4 regions of the Parabacteroides sp. Y3-G-102 genome follow, and region 4 is predicted to be linked to each of the others. Evidence: riboswitches for the same ligand, from Rfam matches in the RefSeq annotation. Region 4 holds a riboswitch; each other region holds the start of a gene.
What was found. Region 4 has a riboswitch for cobalamin ahead of NBH16_RS08465 (porin family protein). Riboswitches for the same ligand answer to the same signal wherever they lie in the genome.
Positions count from the first base shown of each region.

Region 1: linked by a shared signal. The riboswitch ahead of NBH16_RS17455 (TonB-dependent receptor) and the one ahead of NBH16_RS08465 (porin family protein) in region 4 are both predicted to bind cobalamin.
Region 2: linked by a shared signal. The riboswitch ahead of NBH16_RS15645 (sirohydrochlorin cobaltochelatase) and the one ahead of NBH16_RS08465 (porin family protein) in region 4 are both predicted to bind cobalamin.
Region 3: linked by a shared signal. The riboswitch ahead of NBH16_RS17400 (Ig-like domain-containing protein) and the one ahead of NBH16_RS08465 (porin family protein) in region 4 are both predicted to bind cobalamin.

Region 1 is NZ_JAMOKU010000039.1:33,084-38,954, reverse strand. Features, by position in the region: gene NBH16_RS17465 (anaerobic ribonucleoside triphosphate reductase) at 1-730, shown strand, start outside; gene nrdG (anaerobic ribonucleoside-triphosphate reductase activating protein) at 764-1,264, shown strand; cobalamin riboswitch at 1,305-1,513, shown strand; gene NBH16_RS17455 (TonB-dependent receptor) at 1,567-3,582, shown strand; gene NBH16_RS17450 (YncE family protein) at 3,579-4,733, shown strand; gene NBH16_RS17445 (hypothetical protein) at 4,743-5,871, shown strand, end outside.
Region 2 is NZ_JAMOKU010000032.1:13,544-19,414, reverse strand. Features, by position in the region: gene NBH16_RS15650 (TonB-dependent receptor) at 1-115, opposite strand, end outside; gene NBH16_RS15645 (sirohydrochlorin cobaltochelatase) at 262-1,179, opposite strand; cobalamin riboswitch at 1,308-1,505, opposite strand; gene aspT (aspartate-alanine antiporter) at 1,591-3,288, shown strand; gene NBH16_RS15635 (bifunctional aspartate transaminase/aspartate 4-decarboxylase) at 3,301-4,950, shown strand; gene NBH16_RS15630 (aconitate hydratase) at 5,221-5,871, shown strand, end outside.
Region 3 is NZ_JAMOKU010000039.1:10,594-16,464, forward strand. Features, by position in the region: gene NBH16_RS17390 (DUF5074 domain-containing protein) at 1-2,393, shown strand, start outside; gene NBH16_RS17395 (PHP domain-containing protein) at 2,542-3,585, shown strand; cobalamin riboswitch at 3,924-4,127, shown strand; gene NBH16_RS17400 (Ig-like domain-containing protein) at 4,328-5,871, shown strand, end outside.
Region 4 is NZ_JAMOKU010000013.1:74,889-80,759, forward strand. Features, by position in the region: gene mutA (methylmalonyl-CoA mutase small subunit) at 1-157, shown strand, start outside; gene scpA (methylmalonyl-CoA mutase) at 170-2,317, shown strand; gene coaW (type II pantothenate kinase) at 2,447-3,301, shown strand; cobalamin riboswitch at 3,321-3,523, shown strand; gene NBH16_RS08465 (porin family protein) at 3,816-4,424, shown strand; gene priA (replication restart helicase PriA) at 4,512-5,871, shown strand, end outside.

The sequences.
Region 1 (5,871 bases), on a different contig from region 4:
CCCGTTGTTGATGTCTTCCTTGTGGTTAGGCTCGGAAAAATTGAAGCCTAACGATTCGATTGCCTCCGTTATCAACCAAGGCACCTTGGGCATCGGCTTTATCGGACTGGCCGAATGCTTGGTAGCCCTTACCGGGAAGCATCATGGCGAAGATGAGGATTCGCAGGCCTTAGGCATAAGGATCGTTACGTATATCCGGGATCGCGCCAACCAATTCTCTGAGCAATATCAACACAATTATAGCGTACTGGCAACTCCGGCTGAAGGCTTGTCCGGCAAGTTCACGGGAAAAGATCGTAAGAAGTTCCGATCGCTTCCGGGTATCACGGATCGGGATTATTATACGAACTCTAATCACGTCCCGGTATATTACAAGTGCAGCGCCCGTCATAAAGCCGAAGTGGAAGCTCCTTATCATGATTTGACTCGTGGCGGCCATATCTTTTACGTAGAGATGGATGGCGACGCTACCCATAACCCCGAAGCGATCATGCGTGTCGTGGATATGATGGATAAATACAATATCGGATACGGTTCCGTAAACCATAATCGTAACCGTTGTCTGGATTGTGGCTACGAGAACTCCACCCCGAATCTGGAAGCCTGCCCAAAATGCGGCAGCAAACACTTGGACAAACTTCAACGCATCACCGGTTACTTGGTAGGAACCACCGACCGTTGGAACAACGCCAAGCTATCCGAGCTGAACGACCGCATCACCCACAACTAATTTTCAATTGTCAATTGTCAATTTTCAATTACCATGTTGTCTATCATAGATATCATCGAAGATACCACCGTAGACGGTCCGGGATTCCGGACCGCCATCTATGCGGCGGGTTGCCCGAACAAATGCCCGGGTTGCCACAACCCCGAATCATGGGACATCCATAAAGGAAAGAAAGTAAGAACGGAAGAGATCGTGGAGAAAGTGCTGGCTGACGAGTTCGCCAACGTCACCTTCAGTGGTGGAGATCCCATGTTCCAGCCGGAAGGCTTCACCGAGGTAGCCAAGGCGATCAAGGAAAAAAGCCAAAAGACGATCTGGTGCTACACGGGATATAAATTCGAGGACCTGATAAAGAACCCGGCACAAGCCGCCTTATTATCCTATATCGACGTATTGGTAGATGGCCGCTACAAACAAACCCTTCGGGATGAGAGCCTTTTATTCCGGGGAAGCAGCAACCAACGGTTAATTGACGTACAAGCTTCTTTAAATAAAAAGGAAATCGTAACATACAAGTACAACCCTTTCATTTAAGGAAATTCTCCAATTATAGCCCGGATATTAACAAGATTTCATACCTTTGTCCCGAATTGGTTCCGTTTCACCCAACCGGGGTTACGGATTAAATGGGAATCAGGTGTAATTCCTGAACAGTCCCGTTGCTGTGAAGCTCTATTTCAAACATTCCGGAAACACTTTCGCCACTGGTATATAAGGATATATATCGGGAAGGCTTTCGGGATGGGAGTCAGTCAGAAGACCTGCCAGTTAGGGAGAAGTCGTTCGCGAGGACAGAGCGGCTTGGTACGAATCATTTTCTAAACAGGTTTTAAATAATGGTGTTATCCTTTGCTAGAAAGGGATACCTCGCTTGCGTATTATCGATGCTGGCGATAGGTATGTCCCATGGACAAAGCAAACTCGACTCTATCCAACACTTGGACGAAGTTACGGTCACGGCCCGGAGTTTCAGCTTTAAAGAGGTAATTCCTTCCCAAAAACTATCGGGGAAAGAATTACAAAATTTGAACAGCCACACGGTAGCGGATGCTTTGCGCTACTTCTCGGGCGTCCAATTGAAAGACTATGGGGGCGTAGGAGGTATCAAGACCGTAAACATCCGAAGCATGGGAACGAACCATATGGGTGTTTTCTACGACGGTATCGAATTAAGCAACGCGCAAAACGGACAAGTAGACCTCGGAATGTATTCCTTAGACAATATCGAGGAGATTTCTTTATACAATGGCCAGAAGAGCGATATCTTCCAATCCGCGAAAGATTTCGGTGCGGCCGGTACGCTTTATCTGCGTTCTCGTCGTCCTCGTTTCGAAGAAGGAAAAACAACGAATATCCGTGCCACGATGAAAGTCGGTTCCTTCGACGTTATCAATCCCTCGGCCCTGTTCGAATATAAGATATCAGAAAACGTAGCCGCCTCTTTCAGCGCCGAATGGTTAAGCGGAAGCGGTAAATACAAATTTCGTTACCGCCGTATCAACCCTGCCGGAGAGATCGCTTACGATACGACCGCCGTCCGGGAAAACGGGGATATCAACGCCACCCGCCTAGAGGCCGGATTGTATGGCAAGATGAGCGACGGTACTTGGAATCTTAAGTTCTACAACTACAATTCCGAACGAGGTATCCCGGGGGCTATCGTAAACAACGTATGGCGACGCGGCGAACGAGTATGGGATACGAACTCTTTCATGCAAGGCTCCTATATCAAAGAAATCAATAGTAAATTCAAGACACAGGTCAATGCGAAATACGCTTTCTACCGTACGCATTATGTGAACAACGACGACAAGCTGATTCATGTAGATAACCTGTATAAGCAACGGGAGATTTACCTATCTTCCGCTAATGTCTACTCCATCCTCTCGAACTGGGATGTCTCTGCTTCTTACGACTTGCAATGGAACAAGATGAACGCCGATATGTATGGATTCGTTTACCCGGAACGCTTCACCAACCTCCTTTCGGTCGCTACGGCGCTCCGGTTAGGAAAAGTAAAATTACAGGCCAGCGGACTGGCGACTTTTATCAACGACCGTGTAGAAGAAGGCCCCGCACCGGAAGCCCGGCAAATCCTCACACCCGCCGTGTTCGCCTCCTATAAGCCGTTCGAGAAACAAGACTTTAATGTACGCGCTTTCTATAAACGGATCTTCCGCATGCCCACCTTCAACGATTTGTATTACGCCGATATGGGAAACTCCAAATTAAACCCGGAATACGTAACCCAATATGATGCCGGCTTCGCTTACACGAAAACATGGGAGAACCATCTTTTCTATCGCTTCAAGATACAGGCGGATGGTTATTACAACAAGGTGAAAGACAAGATCATCGCTTACCCCAAAGGCCAGCAGTTCCGTTGGACGATGCTGAATTTGGGTAAGGTAGAAATCAAAGGTATAGATGTCAGTACGGAAACGACCGTCAATCCGGTAAAAGATTTGTTCGTCACGCTACGCGTACAATACACCTATCAAAAGGCCCAAGACTTCACGGATCCCTCGGATACCTATTACGGAGATCAAATCCCTTATATCCCTTGGCATAGCGGCTCCGCCATCGCACAAGCCTCTTTCAAGGGATGGAACCTCAACTATAGTTTCATATATGTGGGAGAGCGGTATAACCAGCAGGAAAATATCAAATACAATTATACGCAACCGTGGTACACCAGCGACATCTCCTTGTCGAAAGATTTGAAATTCAAATTCGGACTTATCAAGGCTGCCGTAGAGGTAAACAACCTGTTAAGCCAAGACTACGACGTGATCCTGAATTATCCGATGCCGAAACGAAATTACAAAGTGTCTTTAACGATCGAGATATGAAAAGACATACATTATATATAATAGGTATCCTGATCGGTTGCGCTTTTTCATCCTGCCGTAAGATCGAGATCGTAGTTCCATCGGAATACGAGCTGGTCTCCGATGGTATCCACCCCGAGGCGAATCCTCAAGGGATGTATTTAGTGAACGAGGGGAATATGGGAAGCAATAAATGTACGCTGGATTATCTGGATTACGTGAACGGTTATTATATCCGTAACCTCTACTCGGAACGGAACCCAAACGTGGTCAAGGAGTTGGGCGATGTAGGCAATGATATCCAGATTTACGGAAGTAAGCTATATGTTGTAGTCAATTGTTCCCATAAAGTAGAAGTATTGGACGCCCGGACTTGTGAGCGGATCACGCAAATAGACATTCCTAACTGCCGGTACATCCGTTTTTACCGGGGAAACGCCTATGTAACCTCTTATGTCGGCCCCGTGCAAATCGACCCGAATGCTCCACAAGGAGCCGTATATCGGGTAGACACGACCAGCCTGAAAATAGACGCTAAAGTCATTGTCGGCTACCAGCCGGATGAATTAGAGATTTTGGGTGAATATATCTACGTAGTGAATTCCGGAGGCTATCGTGCCCCGGAGTACGACAATACGGTTTCCGTCATCGAACTAAACCGTTTCAAGCAAGTCCAAAAGATTCCGGTAGGGATCAATCTGCACCGTATCCGTGCGGATAAATACGGTAAATTATGGGTAACTTCTCGGGGAGATTACGATACGGTACATTCCAACCTGTATGTACTGGAAAAGCGAAAAGGATATAATGAGATGGTGGTTACCGATACCCTGAATATCCCTTGCTCCAACCTTTGCATCAGCGGAGATTCCCTCTTCTATTACAGTACGGAATGGAACGTGAATACGCAGAGTAACAGCATCTCGTACGGAATCATAGATGTCCGTACCAAAGAGGTGATCAGCACGAACTTTATCACCGACGGTAGCGAGAAAGACATTCGTATCCCATACGGGATCATGGTCCATCCCTATACGAAAGACATCTTCGTCACCGATGCCAAGAATTACGTATCCAGCGGGACCCTCTATTGCTACGATAAGAACGGGATACGAAAATGGGGCGTACGTACCGGGGATATCCCCGCCCATATGGTTTTCCTTTATAAATAGAACAGCGTTATGAGACAAGTTTTATATCTATTCATTTCAGGTTTCCTAGCATTTCTATCCTGTACCCAAGACAAGATACAGATGGTTAGCTTGGGTATCGATGATGTCTATTATCTGCCCCGCATGAAAACCTATCTACTCAGCCCGGCCTTTACCGGCGACGAGTATCGGTGGACACTGCACCGGAACGGGACGGACTCTCTCGTATCTACCGAACGTTCTTATATCTTCCTTGCGAAAGATACGGGCACCTATCAGATGACCTTCGAGATCATCGATAAGGAGACCCCCTATAAGCACGATTTTCGTTTCGAGGTGATGCAGGAGGATATAGAGTACAGTCCTTACCTATCCAAGGTATACGACTTTTGTCCCGCACCGGGTCAGTTCGTCAATACGATGCCCGAATACGAGGAAGGCGATACGAAAGAAACCATCCTGAAAAAGGTAGAGGAGAATATCTCCGGTACGAATGACGTGATGATCTCCCTCGGAGGATACGGAGGATACGTTATCTTCGGCTTCGACCATACGGTCATCAACGTCAAAGGGAAGAAGGACTTTATGATCCTTGGGAACTCTTTCTATTCCGACCTGCCGGAATATCAAGAGAAAAAGGGAGGCAGCTGCGAGCCCGGTATTGTCATGGTCTCTTTCGACACGAACCTGAACGGCTTACTGGACGATGAATGGTACGAACTGGCCGGTAGTGAATACTATAAACCGGAAACCATCAAGAATTATCGCATTACCTATGATCGTCCAGATCCCAACAAGATCCCCGAGCCAGACATGGGCCAGCAATGGAGTGACGCTACTTATGTACCATGGAAAGATAATCAAGGCAATACCGGTTATATAGCGAAAAATATATATCATACGCAAAGTTATTATCCGAAATGGATTGAAGAGAATTCCTTGACTTTCTCCGGTACCCGGTTAAAGGATAACGCTACGGACGAGAGTGATACGGGTAAATACTACGTACTCTATTCGTATCCATGGGGATACGTGGATAACCATCCGAACGATTACAAGGATCTGAACAGCTTCGATATCGAATGGGCCGTGGACGCGGAAGGCAATAAGGTGGAATTACCCGGCGTGGACTTTATCAAGGTATACACGGCGGTAAACC
Region 2 (5,871 bases), on a different contig from region 4:
CTTCTTGAATATTGAATGTCGTATCGGCGAAATTCGTGTACTCATTCTTGTGTTGTGCCTGCATCGTACTGATACATAAGGCTGTCAACGGTAAGATTGTCAAAACTCTTTTCATATATTTAGCATTATAACTGTTTATTGTATGCATGTGAAATCCCTTTCGAAAGAAATTCCATTTTCCTTCGAATGAAAATTTAGTTTCTTTCGGAAGGAATTACTTTTTCTTCCGAAAGGAATAAAACATAGATTTGGAGAACTTTTTTAGTCCTTCTCTACCGCATAAGCTTTCTTCTTATCAACGATATCGATCATCTTATGTTTAGCCATGAAACGGGCATGTTCGATGAAGATCTTCTGAATATCCGGATTCTGTCCCAGACCTTCCATAAATACGCTTACCTCGTAGCCTTTCTTTTCCAGTTCCTCTTTCCAATCACCGGCGATATCGTTTTTCGCATGGTCTCCGGCGACAAACATAAATGGCATCAACAAGACTTTCTTCGTTCCATTGGCCTTTACTTGGGCTACCATCGTATCAAAAGTAGGATAGCCCTCGATGGTTCCTACGGAATAATCCTTGAATCCCTTCTCCTTCAACATATAATCCAACATGGCATATTGAGCCGTCGCCGGAGTATAAGTGCCATGGCCTACCAATAAAGTAGCGCCTTCTTTCGCCCCATTTTTTGTGATAGCGACGATTACCGCCTCATAATCCTCCGGTGTATACAATAAAGGATTACCGATACGAATCTCCTTGAAAGAAGATTTCATGGTGGCAACATCCTTACGTAAGGATTCCATCTCGATACCTTCGATTATATTCGTGGATTGGATCAAGACATGTGTATAACCATCAGTCTTTAATTTTTCCAAGGCCTCGATCGGGTTCAGTTTCTCTACGCCACGAGCTTTTAAGCGGCGCATTACAATGCGAGAAGTCCATGCCTCACGCAACTCAACATCTTTGAAAGCTTCTTTCGCTTTTTGATTGATCGCGTCGATTGTCAAGGCACGGGTATCATCATGGGTTGTTCCAAAATGTACCATCAATAAAGCGGCCTTATCGCCCGGTTGTAAAGAGGCGAATAAATCGGATGCTACAAAATTCTCGCCATCGTGCGCACGACAAACTAGGCTGATGACCAGCAAGAAGAAAGATAGTAAGTGTTTCCTCATCATATGAATATATTAATAATTAGATTACATATCAATCCCACGGAGACAACGTATTATTACGTCTCCAACATCTTTTAGATATAGGTGATATTTCTATCCTCTTAATTACTCCTGACCCCGGGAGGAATTAATCATTACTTCGCTTGGCAGGTTTCCTGACTGGCTCGGAAAGCAACCTTCCCATCTTTCTTAAGACAGTGGCATAGCAGAACGCTTTCCTTTTCAAGAGCTTCACAGTAGCGGGCACTGTTCCGGATTCTAACCGGATTCCCTTTTATAGAGTTGTCGGTAGACAAACTCTATCACCTAAGCGGTCGCAAATTTATATAAATAATCCCGAAAAGTAACAACATCTTTCAAAGAATCCCTGTTCCAATAGCATCTTTTTTGTTTAACATCAAATAAATAGATATGGAATGGATAACTAATTTACTTCAACATTATCCGGAGCTAGCTATTTTCATAACCTTAGCTCTCGGTTTCTGGATTGGCAAGTTTAAGATAAAGAAGTTCACGCTGGGAACGGTTACCAGCGTATTATTGGTCGGTGTATTGATCGGGCAATTAAAAATCGATATAAGCGGACCGTTAAAGTCCGTCTTTTTCTTGATGTTCCTCTTCGCTGTAGGATATAGCGTTGGGCCACAGTTCTTCCGGGGATTGAAAAAGGAAGGTCTTCCTCAAATGCTTTTCGCCGCCGTCATGTGTATATTTTGTTTGATCGCTCCTTTTTTGTTAGCGAAACTTATGGGATATAACGCAGGCGAGGCCGCAGGATTATTGGCGGGCTCCCAGACGATGTCGGCAGTATTAGGAGTTGCCGAAGATACGATCGGACAGATGAATATTAGCGATACGGATAAAAGTGCTATGGTAAATGTAATGCCCGTGGCCTATGCGGTAACTTATATTTTCGGTACGGCAGGATCCGCATGGTTAGTGAGTGATATCGGGCCACGTCTTTTAGGAGGACTCGACTACGTGAAAAAAGCGTGTAAAGAGCTAGAGGCTAAAATGGGAAATAACGACGAGAGCGAGCAACCGGGCTTTATGCCTGCCGCCCGTCCGGTAACTTTCCGGGCCTATAAGATTAGTAATGAATGGTTCAAGGATGGCAAAAGCGTAAAGCAGTTGGAGGTGTATTTAGACCAATTGGGACGGCATTTGTTCGTGGAGCGTGTCCGTATTAATAATGTAGTAACCGATGTTAAACCGGATTTGGTTTTACATACCGGAAATGAGGTTGTCCTAAGCGGTCGCCGGGAATTCGTGATCGGAGAGGAGAACTGGATTGGCGACGAGGTCAATGACATTGAATTGCTCGATTTTCCGGCAGAGACGTTACCCGTACTAGTGATCCATAAGGAATACGTGGGGAAAAAGATCTGCTATTTACGCAATCAATCGTTCATGCATGGTGTTAGCATCAAGTCCGTAAGGCGTGCGGGTATCAATATCCCGGTCTTGGCCGCTACGGTGATAGATTCCGGTGATATGCTGGAATTGGTAGGCATGAAATCAGAGGTAAATAAAGCGGCGACGGCTTTAGGATATCCCGATCGCCCAACCAATCAGACCGATTTGATTTTCGTGGGTATCGGTATTTTCTTAGGGGGAATTTTAGGTTCGCTCGCGATTCATTTCGGGGGTGTCCCGATTAGCCTAAGTACGAGTGGAGGTGCTTTGATAGCCGGGCTCGTCTTTGGATGGCTTCGTTCTAAGCATCCGACCTTCGGGCGTATTCCGGAGCCTTCCGTCTGGATATTAAATAATTTGGGATTGAATATGTTTATCGCCGTAGTCGGTATCACGGCGGGTCCCAGTTTCGTGACCGGATTGAAGGAAGTCGGTATAAGTTTATTTATTATCGGTGCTTTAGCGACATCTATCCCGCTTATCATCGGTATTCTGATGGGACGTTACGTTTTTAAGTTCCACCCGGCTATTACTTTAGGTTGTACGGCGGGTTCACGTACGACAACTGCCGCATTAGGAGCGGTGGAAGATGCCGTAGGAAGTGAGACTCCAGCCTTAGGCTATACCGTTACCTATGCGGTGGGTAATACTTTATTAATCATCTGGGGTGTCGTTATTGTGCTAATCATGTAATATATATAATGTATGGACAAGAAGAAAATACATGTCACGAGAGAATATGAGAAAAAGATGTCGGAGATTAGCCCTTTCGAGCTAAAGAACATCTTGATAGAGTTAGCGGATGAGAGCGCTCGTAAAAGTACGCACATCATGCTGAACGCAGGAAGGGGAAATCCAAACTGGATCAGTACGGTTCCACGGGAGGCATTCTTCCTATTAGGGCAGTTCGCCTTGGAGGAATGCCAGCGGGAAACCGAATTGGCAGATGAGATGGCCGGAGCCGCAGGGGTTCCCAACCGCAAAAGGATCGCGTCTCGCTTCGTACAGTTTCTAAAGAAACATGCGCAATCTCCCGGCGCTACTTTATTGAAGGGTACCTATGAATATCTGGTCACGGAAAAAGGTGTAGATGAGAATGAGCTTGTATACGAATGGGCGGAAGGTGTCATTGGTGATCAATATCCGGTTCCCGATCGTATCTTGAAATATACGGAAATGCTCGTGCGGGATTATTTAGACCAAGAATTATGTGATAACCAGCCCCCTGAGGGAATATTCGACCTTTTCGCTACCGAGGGCGGAACTGCCGCCATGTGTTATATCTTCGATTCCTTGCAGCAGAATTTCTTGTTGAATAAGGGAGACAAGATCATTCTCTTCGCTCCGGTATTCACTCCTTATATAGAGATTCCGGAACAGGCTCGTTATCTTTTTAATGTCATAGAGATAAAAGCCTTGAAGATGACAAAAGACGGCTATCACACGTGGCAATATCAAGAAAAGGATTTAGATGTCCTGAAAGATCCTAGCGTGAAAGCCGCTTTCATAACAAACCCGAGCAACCCGCCTTCATACGGATTGACAAAAGCATTGATGAATAGGATCGTTGAGATCGTACGGAACGACAATCCCAACCTTATGATTATTACGGATGATGTGTATGCGACATTTATTCCGCATTTTCGCTCGATGATGGCCGAATTACCAAAGAATACGTTATGTGTCTATTCTTTCTCCAAATATTTCGGGGCAACCGGATGGAGATTGGCGGTAATCGCTTTACATCAAGATAATATTTACGACCGGATGATCCGTGAATTGCCAAGAGATAAACAGGAGCTTCTAAAAAAACGATATAGCAGTCTATCCTTACATCCCGAGGATATCCGCTTTATTGATCGTATGGTAGCCGATAGCCGTCAAGTAGCCTTGAATCATACGGCCGGTCTTTCCTTGCCACAACAAACACAAATGTCTCTGTTTGCGTCTTTCGCTCTATTAGATGCGGAAAATACCTATAAGAAAAGGATGCAGGATATGATCCACGAGCGTTTACACACATTGTGGGAAAGCACCGGATTCACCTTATTGGACGACCCTTTGCGTGCGGGATACTATAGTGAGATCGATATGCTTGTCTGGGCTAAGAAATTCTATGGGGATGATTTCGTGGAATATCTAAAAAAGAATTACGAACCTCTGGATGTCGTTTTCCGTCTGGCACAGGAAACTTCCTTGGTTTTACTGAACGGAGGAGGTTTTGATGCTCCCGAGTGGTCTATCCGCGCATCTTTAGCCAACCTTAAACGGGAAGATTATGTCCGGATTGGAGAGGGTATCGCATCTATTTTACATAGTTATGCTCAAAGATGGAAAGAAAGTCTCGATAAGTAGAAAAAACAGCTCCAAGGCTTGAACAAAACGGGCTAATGGTACGTTTTATTAATAAACGTGCGATTAGCCCGTTTTTCTAAGTTATCCGGGAGATTATAAATAACCTCTATAACCTCATAGAAATTATCGAACAAATTGTATTTCATTATATTATATATTTGTTGATAATAAAAACAAAGACTCATTGGCAGATGTCTTATTTATTACATTTTAGCTGGTTATAGATAAATATATTTGCGAAAAGGCTTACAATAAAAAACGAATATGAATATGGTGTACGACATTGACATGCTTAGAAATTTCTATGCGAATTTCCCCAGAAGAGTGGACACAGCCCGCGAACGTATCGGTGGTCGCCCGATGACCTTGGCCGAGAAAATCTTATATGCGCATCTATACGATGAAAGCTCGACTCGCCTTTTCAAAAGAGGTGAGGATTATGTGAATTTCCGTCCCGACCGTGTGGCTATGCAAGATGCCACCGCTCAGATGGCGCTTTTACAATTCATGAACGCCGGAAAAGAAAAATCCGCAGTACCGGCTACCGTGCATTGCGACCATTTGATCCAAGCGAATATGGGAGCCAAGACGGATATCGATACGGCTACCAAGAGCAATAGCGAGGTCTATGATTTCTTGAAATCGGTCTCCGATAAATATGGAATCGGTTTTTGGAAACCCGGAGCAGGCATTATCCATCAAGTGGTATTGGAAAATTATGCGTTTCCCGGCGGTATGATGGTAGGAACTGATTCACATACCCCGAATGCCGGAGGACTTGGAATGGTCGCTATCGGAGTAGGAGGAGCCGACGCCGTGGATGTCATGACCGGAATGGAATGGGAACTGAAGATGCCGAAACTAATTGGTGTTAAGTTAACTGGTAGTTTGAATGGTTGGGCCTCGCCGAAGGACGTGATT
Region 3 (5,871 bases), on a different contig from region 4:
TTTCTCTTTCAGTCCAAAGTTTGACTTTAGATGTCGAGAGTGATACGACCCGTGTACAGCGTGATGGTACACTCCAGTTAAAAGTTAAATTACATCCTGAAGGAGCGGTTCTACCTGAATTGCTTTGGAACTCCTCGAACACAAAGGTCGCTCATGTGAATAATAAGGGATTGGTTACGGCTTTTGCGGATGGACTAGCTGTTATTAAGGTTATGAGTGCAGATTCATCCAAAATGGATAGCTGTGTTATCAAGGTTCTAGCCAATATTCAATCCGTGAGTTTACCGGAATCAATATCCCTAAATACGAATTCGAATGGAAAGCAACATACTTATACATTGAAACCTACGTTTATACCTGCTAAGCCTACAAATACGGTTGTTAGTTGGAAATCTTCGAATGAGGATATTGTCACGGTTTCAGAGAAAGGCTTAATTACGGCTATTAAAGCAGGTGAAGCTACCATTACGGTGACTACGGAGGATGGATCGAAAACTGCGGAATGTAAAGTGAATTGTGTACAATGGCCGGATGCGGTTAAATTGGATTTGACATTTGTTTCTATGAAACCGGGTAACACGCAGCAATTGACGATAACGACAACACCAGATTCGATAGGTGCCGTACCAATGAAGTATGTTTCTGATACGCCGGATGTTGTTACGGTTGATAAGAATGGTGTATTGACCGCAAAAAAATATGGTGAGGCAATCATTACGGTGTCTCCGTTAAGTGGTGCGGATGTAAAAGCGACTTGTAAAGTTGCGGTTGAGATTCCTGTAACGAGCATCCAATTGGATAAAGATACGATTTGCCAGAAACCGAACACTTTCGCTCAATTGACCGCAACTATTAATCCGGGGGATGCTACATTCCAAGAACTGACATGGAAGTCTACCAGTATGAGCCCCGTGCGCGTGTCTAGCGATGGCAAGGTTTCTTTCGTTCGTCCGGGTAAATCAAATGTCGTCGTTACTTCAAAATACGGAGGAATAACCGATACTTGCGTAATAATCGTTGATTCAATCCATGTGGAATCTTTTGAATTAAAACAGCATGAGATGACAATCGATATCTCGAAGTCTGGTCGCTTAGAATGGATTTATGCGCCTGATGACGCATCTCAGACAATGCCCGATATAACGGCCGCTGATGAAGATATATTATATATTTATTATGATGGACGTATTCGTGGAGAAAAGGCGGGCTCTACTTGGGTCTATGCGAATATGGAAAATGGCAAGTTTGTCGATTCTTGTTTAGTCCATGTCGTATGTGATATAGATACTGTAACGTTGAATAAGAATCAAGCTACGATAGAACTAGGTCGTACGATAACGTTAACTCCGACAGTTAAAGTAAAACCAACCGTAGAGAATCCGGAAGAAGTGGATCAAACAGTTTATTGGAAAAGTGATAATAAGGAGATCGCTACCGTTGTGGACGGTGTAGTGACCGCTATTTCAGGAGGTTCTACTCGCATTTGGGTATATACGAATTACGGAGATATTCCTGCCTATTGTGATGTCACGGTAGTTCCGGTTACGGAGGCTCCTTCCTCTTCAGTTACAGGGGTTTCTTTAAATGCTTCTTCTTTGTCTTTAGATAAGGGCGAGACGGCTGTTTTAGCTGCGATTGTCACTCCTTCAAATGCGGAAAATAAATCCGTGTCATGGAGTAGCTCGGATATTACTGTTGCTTCTGTAGCCGACGATGGTACGGTTACCGCCGGAATTGCCGGTGTCGTTACGATAACCGTAACAACGGATGACGGTGGTTATACGGCCACTTGCGAGGTTACGGTAACCGACCCAGACTTGGATAAACCTGTGGTTGAGGCCGCTGATTCCACGGCTACGCTGACCTTCCCGAAAGTGCCAGAGGCTACCTTCTATGAGGTCTCCGTATACAAATATGTGAATGAGGTTCCCGTATTGTTTGGTGTTTACACGATGGATGCGGACGGGAATATCCTCACCAGCTTGCGAAGCGATCTGCGTTTAGGTACTCCGGATAAGATCGCTATATCCTTGCGGGATTTGGATGAAGATTCTGATTATATCGTGAAAATTACGGCTGTTAAAGAGAAAGACGGAAAGAAAGAGGTGGTAGGCACATTCTATAGTGAACCGTTCTCTACCTCTTCCGGGACGGTCAGCAATGAGACGATAGGTGCGGGTGAGGCCCGTATCTATTATTACGCCGGCTATCTGCATTTGAATAATCTGGAAGGCTATCGTTGCTATATCGTAGGATTCAACGGTACGGTATTGGATGCTTTTGAGGTGACCGATTTGAATGAGAGCCGTTTGATGAGTTTTTCCAAAGGATCTTATATCATCACTGCCATCAATGGCAATGATCGGATAACGAGGAAGTTCGTAATCAAGTAATATCGAAACAAGGTGAAGGAGAGTCAAAAGGCTCTCCTTCCTATCGTTATAACAATGTGATATGAATGACATTTTAAATTAATTAGCTTATGAGAAAATTTTGTTGTTTATTTCTATCTTAGTACCCCGTTATTGAGCAATTTTAAGCATGAAAAGATTCATAGTTCCCGCATTGCCGGACGAAACCTCTGAGGAAGAGGATGTTTACGAGCTAACGCATATCGATCACTTGTTTATAAGAGACCGGATCGAGATTCCGGGATTCAGTAATTACGAGACGTTAAAATGTGACTTTCATACCCATACGGTATTCTCCGACGGCTTGGTATGGCCCGATGCCCGGATATATGAGGCTTGGCAGGAGGGATTGGATGCGATAGCGATTACTGACCATATCGAGCACCGGATCAACAAGGTTATTTTGAAAGGAGATTTAAACGAATCTTACAAAATCGCTAAAAAAGCTGCTGACGACATGGACTTTATCGTGATTCCCGGAGCGGAAATAACACGTTCCAAGCCCTTGGGACACCTAAACGCCTTGTTTGTACAAGATGTCAATCTTATGGAGAAAGAAAATCCTGTGGAATCTATTGCCGAGGCAAAAAGGCAAGGGGCATTTATTGTGTGGAATCATCCCGGCTGGCCGAATCATAAGGCCACTTTATATCCCATACATGAAAAACTGATTCAAGAGAACATGATCGATGGTATAGAAGTCATGTCTTACAAGGACTTTTACCCGATTGCATTAGAATGGTGTTCCGGTTTTAAGAAAGCGTTTATGGCAAGTAGCGACGCTCATTGTGTTCTTTCCGGGATATACAGGAAAGGACTACGTCCCCTGACGCTGGTATTCTCGGAAGAAAGAAGTGAGAAAAGGATACGGGAGGCATTGTTCGCCGGTCGTACGGCCGCGTTATTCGATGGGAAAATCGCGGGAGAAGAAAAATACTTGGCCCCATTGGTCAAGGCCTGTATCCGGGTTAAGCGAATGAGGAATACGTGTTTGGAGGTAACCAATATATCTGATATTCCTTTCATTATATATTGCGAAAACAATTTATACCTGCTCCCGGAAAGAAAAACGATTATAATGATGAATCCTAAGGAAAATAGTTGGATAATGAAAAACTGTTTTATCGGCAGGAATAAGAACCTATCGATTTATTTCGATGATTTTTCGGTATGAGTCAATTTTCATCCAGCTCAGAGACCGGGCCCTAATGCGGCATATTACGTCTCTACAACTAGATATAAATTTCTCGGAAGGGCTAAACTTTTCGATCCGTAATTTCTCTAGTGCTTCCGACAATCCTCTGGCGGTAGCACGCTCATCGATCTCCCCTGTTTTCATCCGAACTGATCATGTGGGTATCTATATTAAATCGGATTACTATTGATAGTAACCGCATTTTTTATGGATAGTAGTCGGTATTTCCCTCGTCCTTATTTTTTAATTTATACAATATGCAGTATAGTCAAAAAAAAGCATTTAATAATATTGTGTATATTTTGAATTGTTTTTTATAAATTTGCTGCCGTATTGGTTCGCCTACTTTATTCAGGGTACGGCGATTAAAAGGGAATCAGGTGAGAAACCTGGACAGTCCCGCTGCTGTAAGCTCCAAAAAAGCTTTAGACATCAACTCATTGCCACTGTTTCCGGAAGGAACGGGAAGGAAGTTCTAAAGTGGAGTAAGTCAGAAGACCTGCCAATGCCGGATAACCGCCGCGATTTTACGCTACCGGGGTTTAGCGTAGGATTCAAAAAGGGGAAATATACGAAGTGAATATTGCTTTACATGAAGGATTGATCGGGTGAATCGTGACTTAGTACCTCCCGGACTATGGAAATATTCATGATTATTTGATCTTTCTTTTATATTCCCTCTTGATCGTTTTTTGGAGTTTTACATTTAATATAAAAGCTTATGAGAAAAATTCTATCTCTTTTCTTTGTAATGGCTTTGTGTGTAGTAGGTCTTTCGGCGCAAGGATTGGTTCAAGGGCAACCACATCCCTCGGCTCCGAATGTGCTGGCGAAAACAAAGTCCCAGTTAAGGGCTGACGCCAGCTTTTCTTTTGACGACATCCAGTTTTGGGTAGGAAGCGGCAGCAAGAGAGCCGCTTTAGTGATCGAATGGCATGATGGGAATCGACCGGATGCTATGGTTTGGGGATATCGCTGGGATGGCGAGGCTACCGGACACGATATGATCGTGGCGATAGCGAAGGCCGATCAGAAACTTCTTTTATTAACCCAATATACGGGTTGGATGGGTTATACGATCGATGGTATTGGATATGGGGATAATCTGGACGTCCGATATGATTTGGATGTGGCCAAGAATGAACCGAATAATGCTTTCAAATTTGAACCTCCCATTACGAATCCTTTGTTGGGGCAGACTGGTTTTCCTGAAAATCCGGCGGGGGACGTAGCGGCGGCTATTCGACAAGGCGTACAAACCGGGGTTATCTATCACCCGATAAATGCGGAAAGATATGGATATCCATCTTATGACTATGACCATTGGAGTTGTAGCAATGGCATTCATTGGCAAGCCGGTTGGTATTATGGTTATTGGAGTTATTTTGTGAGAAGTAGTCAAACCTCGAATTTTAGTTATTCAGGTTTAGGTGCTACAAGCCGTGTATTGACGGATGGTTGTTGGGATGCGTGGAGTTGGAATGGAAATATGAATACATCAGAAGGAACTCAGCCCGGAGATGTCTTTGTCGCAGCGACAATACCCTCTGGAGGTGGAGGGGATGAACCCGAGATCCCGGTGATACACGTAACATCCATTTCTCTCAATAAGTCTTCTTTGCGTTTACAAGCAGGAGCAAATGCAATCCTTGCAGCTAGTATCTCTCCTGTAAACGCTGATAATAAGCAGGTTACTTGGAGTAGTTCCGATACAGGTATAGCAACGGTAGAAGATGGGGTCGTAACAGGTGCCAAGCCCGGTGTGGTGAAAATAACAGCCCGATCGGTAGATGGCGGATATACCGCTGTTTGCGAGGTGACGGTAACGGAGACGGTTACTCCTGAGATCGATTTTGAAGGGACCGGGGCGGTTATCTCATTCCCTAAAGTGGAGGAAGCCACCTCCTATGAGGTTCGTGTCTACAGATATGAGAATGGAAGTTATAAAAAGATAGGCACTTACGTAGCGGATGCGGAAGGCAATATCATTACTGAACTACTGACGAAAGGCTTACGGGCTACTTCCGGCACTATATCCGTCCCACTGAAGAACCTAGGGAGGGATGACGCTTATCGGATAGAGATCCAAGTCATGAATGGCTTGGACGTGATCGATACCTATATGGTAGAAAAATCTTCTGATCCGGTGAGCAATGAGACTATGGCTCCCGTTATCCCAAAGGTTTCCTATCAGAATGGAGCGTTGCGCTTTGAGCATTTAGCCGGATATCAAATCTATTTAATGCAGATAAACGGGAAAATGTT
Region 4 (5,871 bases):
TTACAAGGCTTTGGCCGGACGTGCCGAATTCGTTGTAGCCGGAGCTCCTGCTTGCGCGGACGACTTGAAGGCTCAAGGTATCGACCAGTTCGTAAATGTAAAGAGCAATGTGCTTGAGACATTGAAAGCATTCAACGCTAAATTAGGAATCGCTTAAGTATAAACAATTATGAGACCAAATTTTAAAAACATAGATATAAAGAATGCCGGATTCGCAGCTACAAACGCTGCCGAATGGGCAAAAGCCAATGGTATCGAGCCCAATTGGAAAACACCCGAGCATATCGAGGTGAAACCTGTATATACAAAAGAAGACTTGGAGGGTATGGAGCACTTGAACTATGCTTCTGGTTTGCCTCCTTATCTACGTGGCCCGTACAGCGGTATGTACGCTATGCGTCCTTGGACAATCCGTCAGTACGCAGGTTTCTCTACCGCTGAGGAGTCTAACGCTTTCTATCGCCGTAACTTGGCTTCCGGTCAGAAAGGTTTGTCCGTTGCGTTCGACCTTCCGACTCACCGTGGTTACGATGCCGACAACGAACGTGTGGTTGGTGATGTAGGTAAAGCGGGTGTATCTATCTGTTCCTTGGAGAACATGAAAGTGTTGTTCGATGGTATTCCTTTGAACAAGATGTCTGTTTCCATGACCATGAATGGTGGTGTGCTTCCGGTATTGGCATTCTATATCAACGCAGGTTTGGAGCAAGGTGCTAAGTTGGAGGAAATGGCCGGTACGATCCAGAACGATATCTTGAAAGAGTTCATGGTACGTAATACCTATATCTATCCGCCTGAGTTCTCCATGAAGATTATCGCTGATATCTTCGAGTACACCTCTCAGAAGATGCCGAAGTTCAACTCTATCTCTATCTCCGGTTATCATATGCAGGAGGCTGGTGCTACGGCTGATATCGAGATGGCTTATACGTTGTGCGACGGTATGGAATATCTTCGTGCCGGTATCAACGCCGGTATCGATGTGGATGCGTTCGCTCCCCGTTTGTCATTCTTCTGGGCTATCGGTGTAAATCACTTCATGGAGATCGCCAAGATGCGTGCGGCTCGTATGTTGTGGGCGAAGATCGTGAAGAGCTTCGGCGCTAAGAACCCGAAATCATTGGCATTGCGTACACATAGCCAGACTTCCGGTTGGTCATTGACCGAGCAAGATCCGTTCAATAACGTAGGACGTACTTGTATCGAGGCTATGGCCGCTACATTAGGACATACACAATCTTTGCATACGAACGCATTGGATGAGGCGATCGCTTTGCCGACCGATTTCTCCGCTCGTATCGCTCGTAATACACAGATTTACATTCAGGAAGAGACTAAGATCTGTAAGGAGATCGACCCGTGGGCTGGTTCTTACTATGTAGAGTCTTTGACGAATGAGTTGGTACATAAAGGTTGGGCATTGATCCAAGAGATCGAGAGCATGGGTGGTATGGCGAAAGCCATCGAGACAGGTCTTCCTAAGATGCGTATCGAGGAAGCTGCCGCTCGTACACAGGCTCGTATCGACTCTGGTGTTCAGACCATCGTTGGTGTTAACAAATATCGTTTGCCGAAGGAAGATCCGATCGATATCCTTGAGATCGATAATACAGCCGTACGTAACGAGCAGATCGCCGCTTTGAAGGAGTTGCGTGCTAACCGTGACGAAGCCGCTGTTCAAAAAGCTTTGGCTGATATCACGGAGTGCGTGAAGACGAAGAAGGGCAACTTATTAGAGTTGGCTGTTAAGGCTGCCGGCTTGCGTGCGTCATTGGGAGAGATCTCCGATGCTTGCGAGGTGGTTGTAGGTCGTTATAAAGCAATCATTAGAACTATTTCAGGCGTGTATTCATCAGAAACTAAGAAAGACGCAGACTTCCAGAAAGCTTGCGAGCTTTGCGAGCAATTCGCTAAGAAAGAAGGCCGTCAGCCTCGTATCATGATCGCTAAGATGGGTCAGGACGGACACGACCGTGGCGCTAAGGTTGTCGCTACTGGTTATGCGGACTGTGGTTTCGACGTAGATATGGGACCGTTGTTCCAGACTCCGGCCGAGGCTGCCCGTCAAGCTGTGGAGAACGACGTTCACGTAATGGGCGTTTCTTCTTTGGCCGCTGGTCATAAGACGTTGGTTCCTCAGGTTATCGAGGAGTTGAAGAAACTAGGTCGTGAGGACATCATCGTTATTGCTGGAGGTGTAATCCCGGCTCAAGACTATGACTTCTTGTATAAGGCTGGCGTTGCCGCTATCTTTGGCCCGGGTACTTCCGTATCGAAGGCAGCTTGCCAGATCCTTGAGATCTTGTTAGGCGAATAAATAGAGTTTAGACCTTACGGTTTTTAAATAAAGAGAGGCTGGACAATTGATTTTGTCCGGCCTTTTTTAGTATTGTATGCGGGTTTATGTACTTTTGTAGCGATTATTCAATTAAAAAGGGAAAGAATCATGGGAATCGTTATAGGTATAGATGTGGGAGGTAGCACGACCAAGATCGTCGGCGTGGAGGATAAGAAGATCAAGAACCCGATGTTCGTGAAAGCTACCGATCCGGTAACCTCTTTATTCGGAGCCTTCGGTAAGTATATTTATGATAATAACATCTCGCTCTCGAATATAGAGAAAGTGATCTTGACGGGTGTAGGTAGCGCCTATATCGATCAACCTTTATATGGCTTACCAACTGCGAAGACGGATGAGTTCCTTGCGAATGGGCTAGGGGCGCAATATAATACGGGACTGGACAGTCTATTGGTGGTCAGCATGGGAACGGGTACCTCCTTTGTCAAGGTACAAGGCTCCACGATCGAGCATATCGGGGGATTGGGTATCGGTGGCGGAACAATCCTCGGCTTGTCTAAGCTATTATTGAAAACGCATGACTTTCACCAAATAGCGTCTTTGGCCGAGCACGGTTCCTTGAATGATATCGACTTGCATATCCGGGATATTACGCCGCATCCGCTACCCGGCCTGCCGCTGGACGTGACAGCCTCTATTTTCGGAAAAGCGGACGCGAACGCTAAGGTTGAGGATATCGCTCTCGGTATCGTTCATATGGTCTTGCAGACCATCGGACAAGGAGCTGTTTTCGCCTCGTTAAATGGCGATATCAAGAATATCGTATTGATCGGTAACCTGACTCGCTTGCCACAATGCCCGGATATTTTCCCCCGTCTGGAGGAGATGTGCGATGTCCATTTCAAGATACCGGAGTATGCCGAATATCGCACGGCTATCGGGGCGGCTTTATGCTATATCAGGAACCGGGAATATAAGGATATTTTTTGTGGAAAGTGTTAGGCTACATCAAAACTTTATGTATCTTTGCTACATGCTTTGTTCCCTTTCGGCAATCGCCGGATAGGGATTAAAAGGGAATCGGGTGAGAATCCCGGACAGTCCCGCTGCTGTAAGCTTCATAAACGGGTTGAGCAATACTGTTGCCACTGTTCATTCAAGTGAATGGGAAGGCGCTTAAGACCGGAAGTAAGTCAGAAGACCTGCAAGGCGTGTATATTTTCGACGGCTTCGAGGAAAGGCCGGAAGAGAACGCAAGAACCGTATCCGGTTTTTACTATTCTTTATCCAAGGTTTTCTTATCAAGTCGTCTCATGGTTTCGGATAATTATTTTGCCATAATAATTAGGGAAAGAAGCATGAATCTGACCGACGGGATGAGCTCCGTGTGTAAGATGCATGCTTTCTTTGCGTTTAAAGGACTGGGGTATTCCGTGAACACTCTATAGAGAATATTTGTTTATTATTAGAAAAGTGCGTTTATTTGCAACGAGTAATTAACAAAAGAAGTATGAATATGAAGAAAATTGTGGGACTTGTTATGGTTGCCTTGCTAGCGTTGATGGCGCTTCCGGCGAACGCTCAGCTTAAATTCGGTATCAAGGGAGGTGTGAATATATCGTCTGTTCATTTCAACTCGGACGTGTTGAAAGCGGATAACGTAACCGGCTTCCAAGTGGGTCCGATGATCGAGACGACCTTACCGTTGGTGGGTGTCGGGATCGATGCGGCAGTGTTGTATTCGCAAAAGGGTTTGGAAACGACCTCGGCTGGCGGGGTGAAGACTTCGATGAAGACGGATTATATCGATGTTCCGGTCAACTTGAAATGGAAATTCGGCTTACCGATCGTCAAGGCGTATCTGGCAGCCGGTCCGTATATCGGTTTCCGTGTAGGCGGTGATAAGTTTTGGGATATCCCGGGTTCCGTAGCGGATCAGGTGAAGGCGAAGAATTTCAGCGCAGGTCTTAACTTCGGTGCCGGCGTGGAACTGATCAGCCACTTGCAGGTGGGTTTCAATTATGGTCTGGGACTGACTGATAACTATAGTATTGAGAAGGTGAACCTCTCCGACGGTGCCGGAAAGAACCGTGGATGGTCTATCACGGCAGCGATCTTGTTCTAAATAGGTGAAAATAAAATGAGAGAGGCTGGGCTTTAGAAGTCCGGCCTTTTTTGTTATTTTTGGGCTCGTAATGAAACACCTGTTTGAATGAAATACGCGGACGTCATACTTCCCCTTCCTTTGGAGAATAGCTATACCTATCGGATACCCGAAGATCTGGAGAGAGCCGTGACTCCCGGTTGCCGGGTGATCGTGCATTTCGGGAAGAAACGATATTATACGGCTATCGTCATGGAGGTACACGACCGGGAACCGGTATCCGATTTTGAGACGAAGGAGATCTACGCTTTGCTGGATGCCACGCCGGTGCTCCGCCGTCCGCAACTCCGTTTCTGGAAATGGATATCTTCTTATTATATATGTAAGCTGGGCGACGTGTATAAGGCGGCCTTGCCTTCCGGCTTAAAGTTGGAAAGCGAGACGGCGGTTACTTATAATGAGGATTTCGAGGCCACCGCCCCCTTGCGCCCGAACGAGCAAGCGGTACTGGATGCTTTTAGCGGGGTTTTGAAATTGACGATCTCGGAGTTGGAGAAGAAGACCGGTCTTCGAAATGTTGTCCCGATCGTCTCTTCCTTGATGGTGAAAGGGGCGGTCGAGGTGAGCGAGGAGCTAAAGCGAGGATTCGTTCCCAAGACACAGGCGTTTATCCGTTTGGCCGAGGCTTACCGGGATGAGACGAAATTACAGGCGGTGTTCGAGGATTTGAAACGAGCGAAGAAGCAAGAGCTTCTGCTGGTCAGCTTCTTGGATTTAAGCCATACCTTGAATCCCGCTTTATCGAAGGAGCTTTCCAAGAAAGAGCTATTGGAACGCAGTGGTTATACCTCTGCGGTATTGGAGGGGCTGCTGAAACGGGGTATCTTGGAGAGTTACGAGAAAGAGGTGGGTCGTTTGCAAGTATCTGTCTGCCGCTTGCAAGAGCCGAATCCGCTCAGTCCGGCGCAAGAGAAAGCCTATGGAGAGATCCATGAGGCTTTCAAGACGAAAGAGGTCTGCTTGCTTCATGGCGTGACTTCCAGTGGTAAGACCGAGATATACGTCCGTTTGATCCATGAGGTCTTGCGGCTGGGGCGGCAGGTTTTATATATGTTGCCGGAGATCGCTATCACGACCCAGATCACGGAACGGCTGGCGAAATTATTCGGGGATAAGCTATTGGTCTACCACTCTAAGTTCTCGGATAACGAGCGGGTGGAAGTTTGGAATAAGCTATTGCATAACGACGAGCCTATGCTGGTATTGGGGGTCCGTTCGTCCCTCTTCCTTCCGTTTAAGGACTTGGGCTTGATTATCGTGGACGAGGAGCATGAGAATACGTATAAGCAGCAGGACCCGGCACCCCGTTACCATGCCCGTAACGCTGCCATCGTCTTGGCGGGTATGCACGGCGGTAAGACCTTATTGGGTTCCGCCACTCCCTCCATCGATTCTTATTTCAACGCTA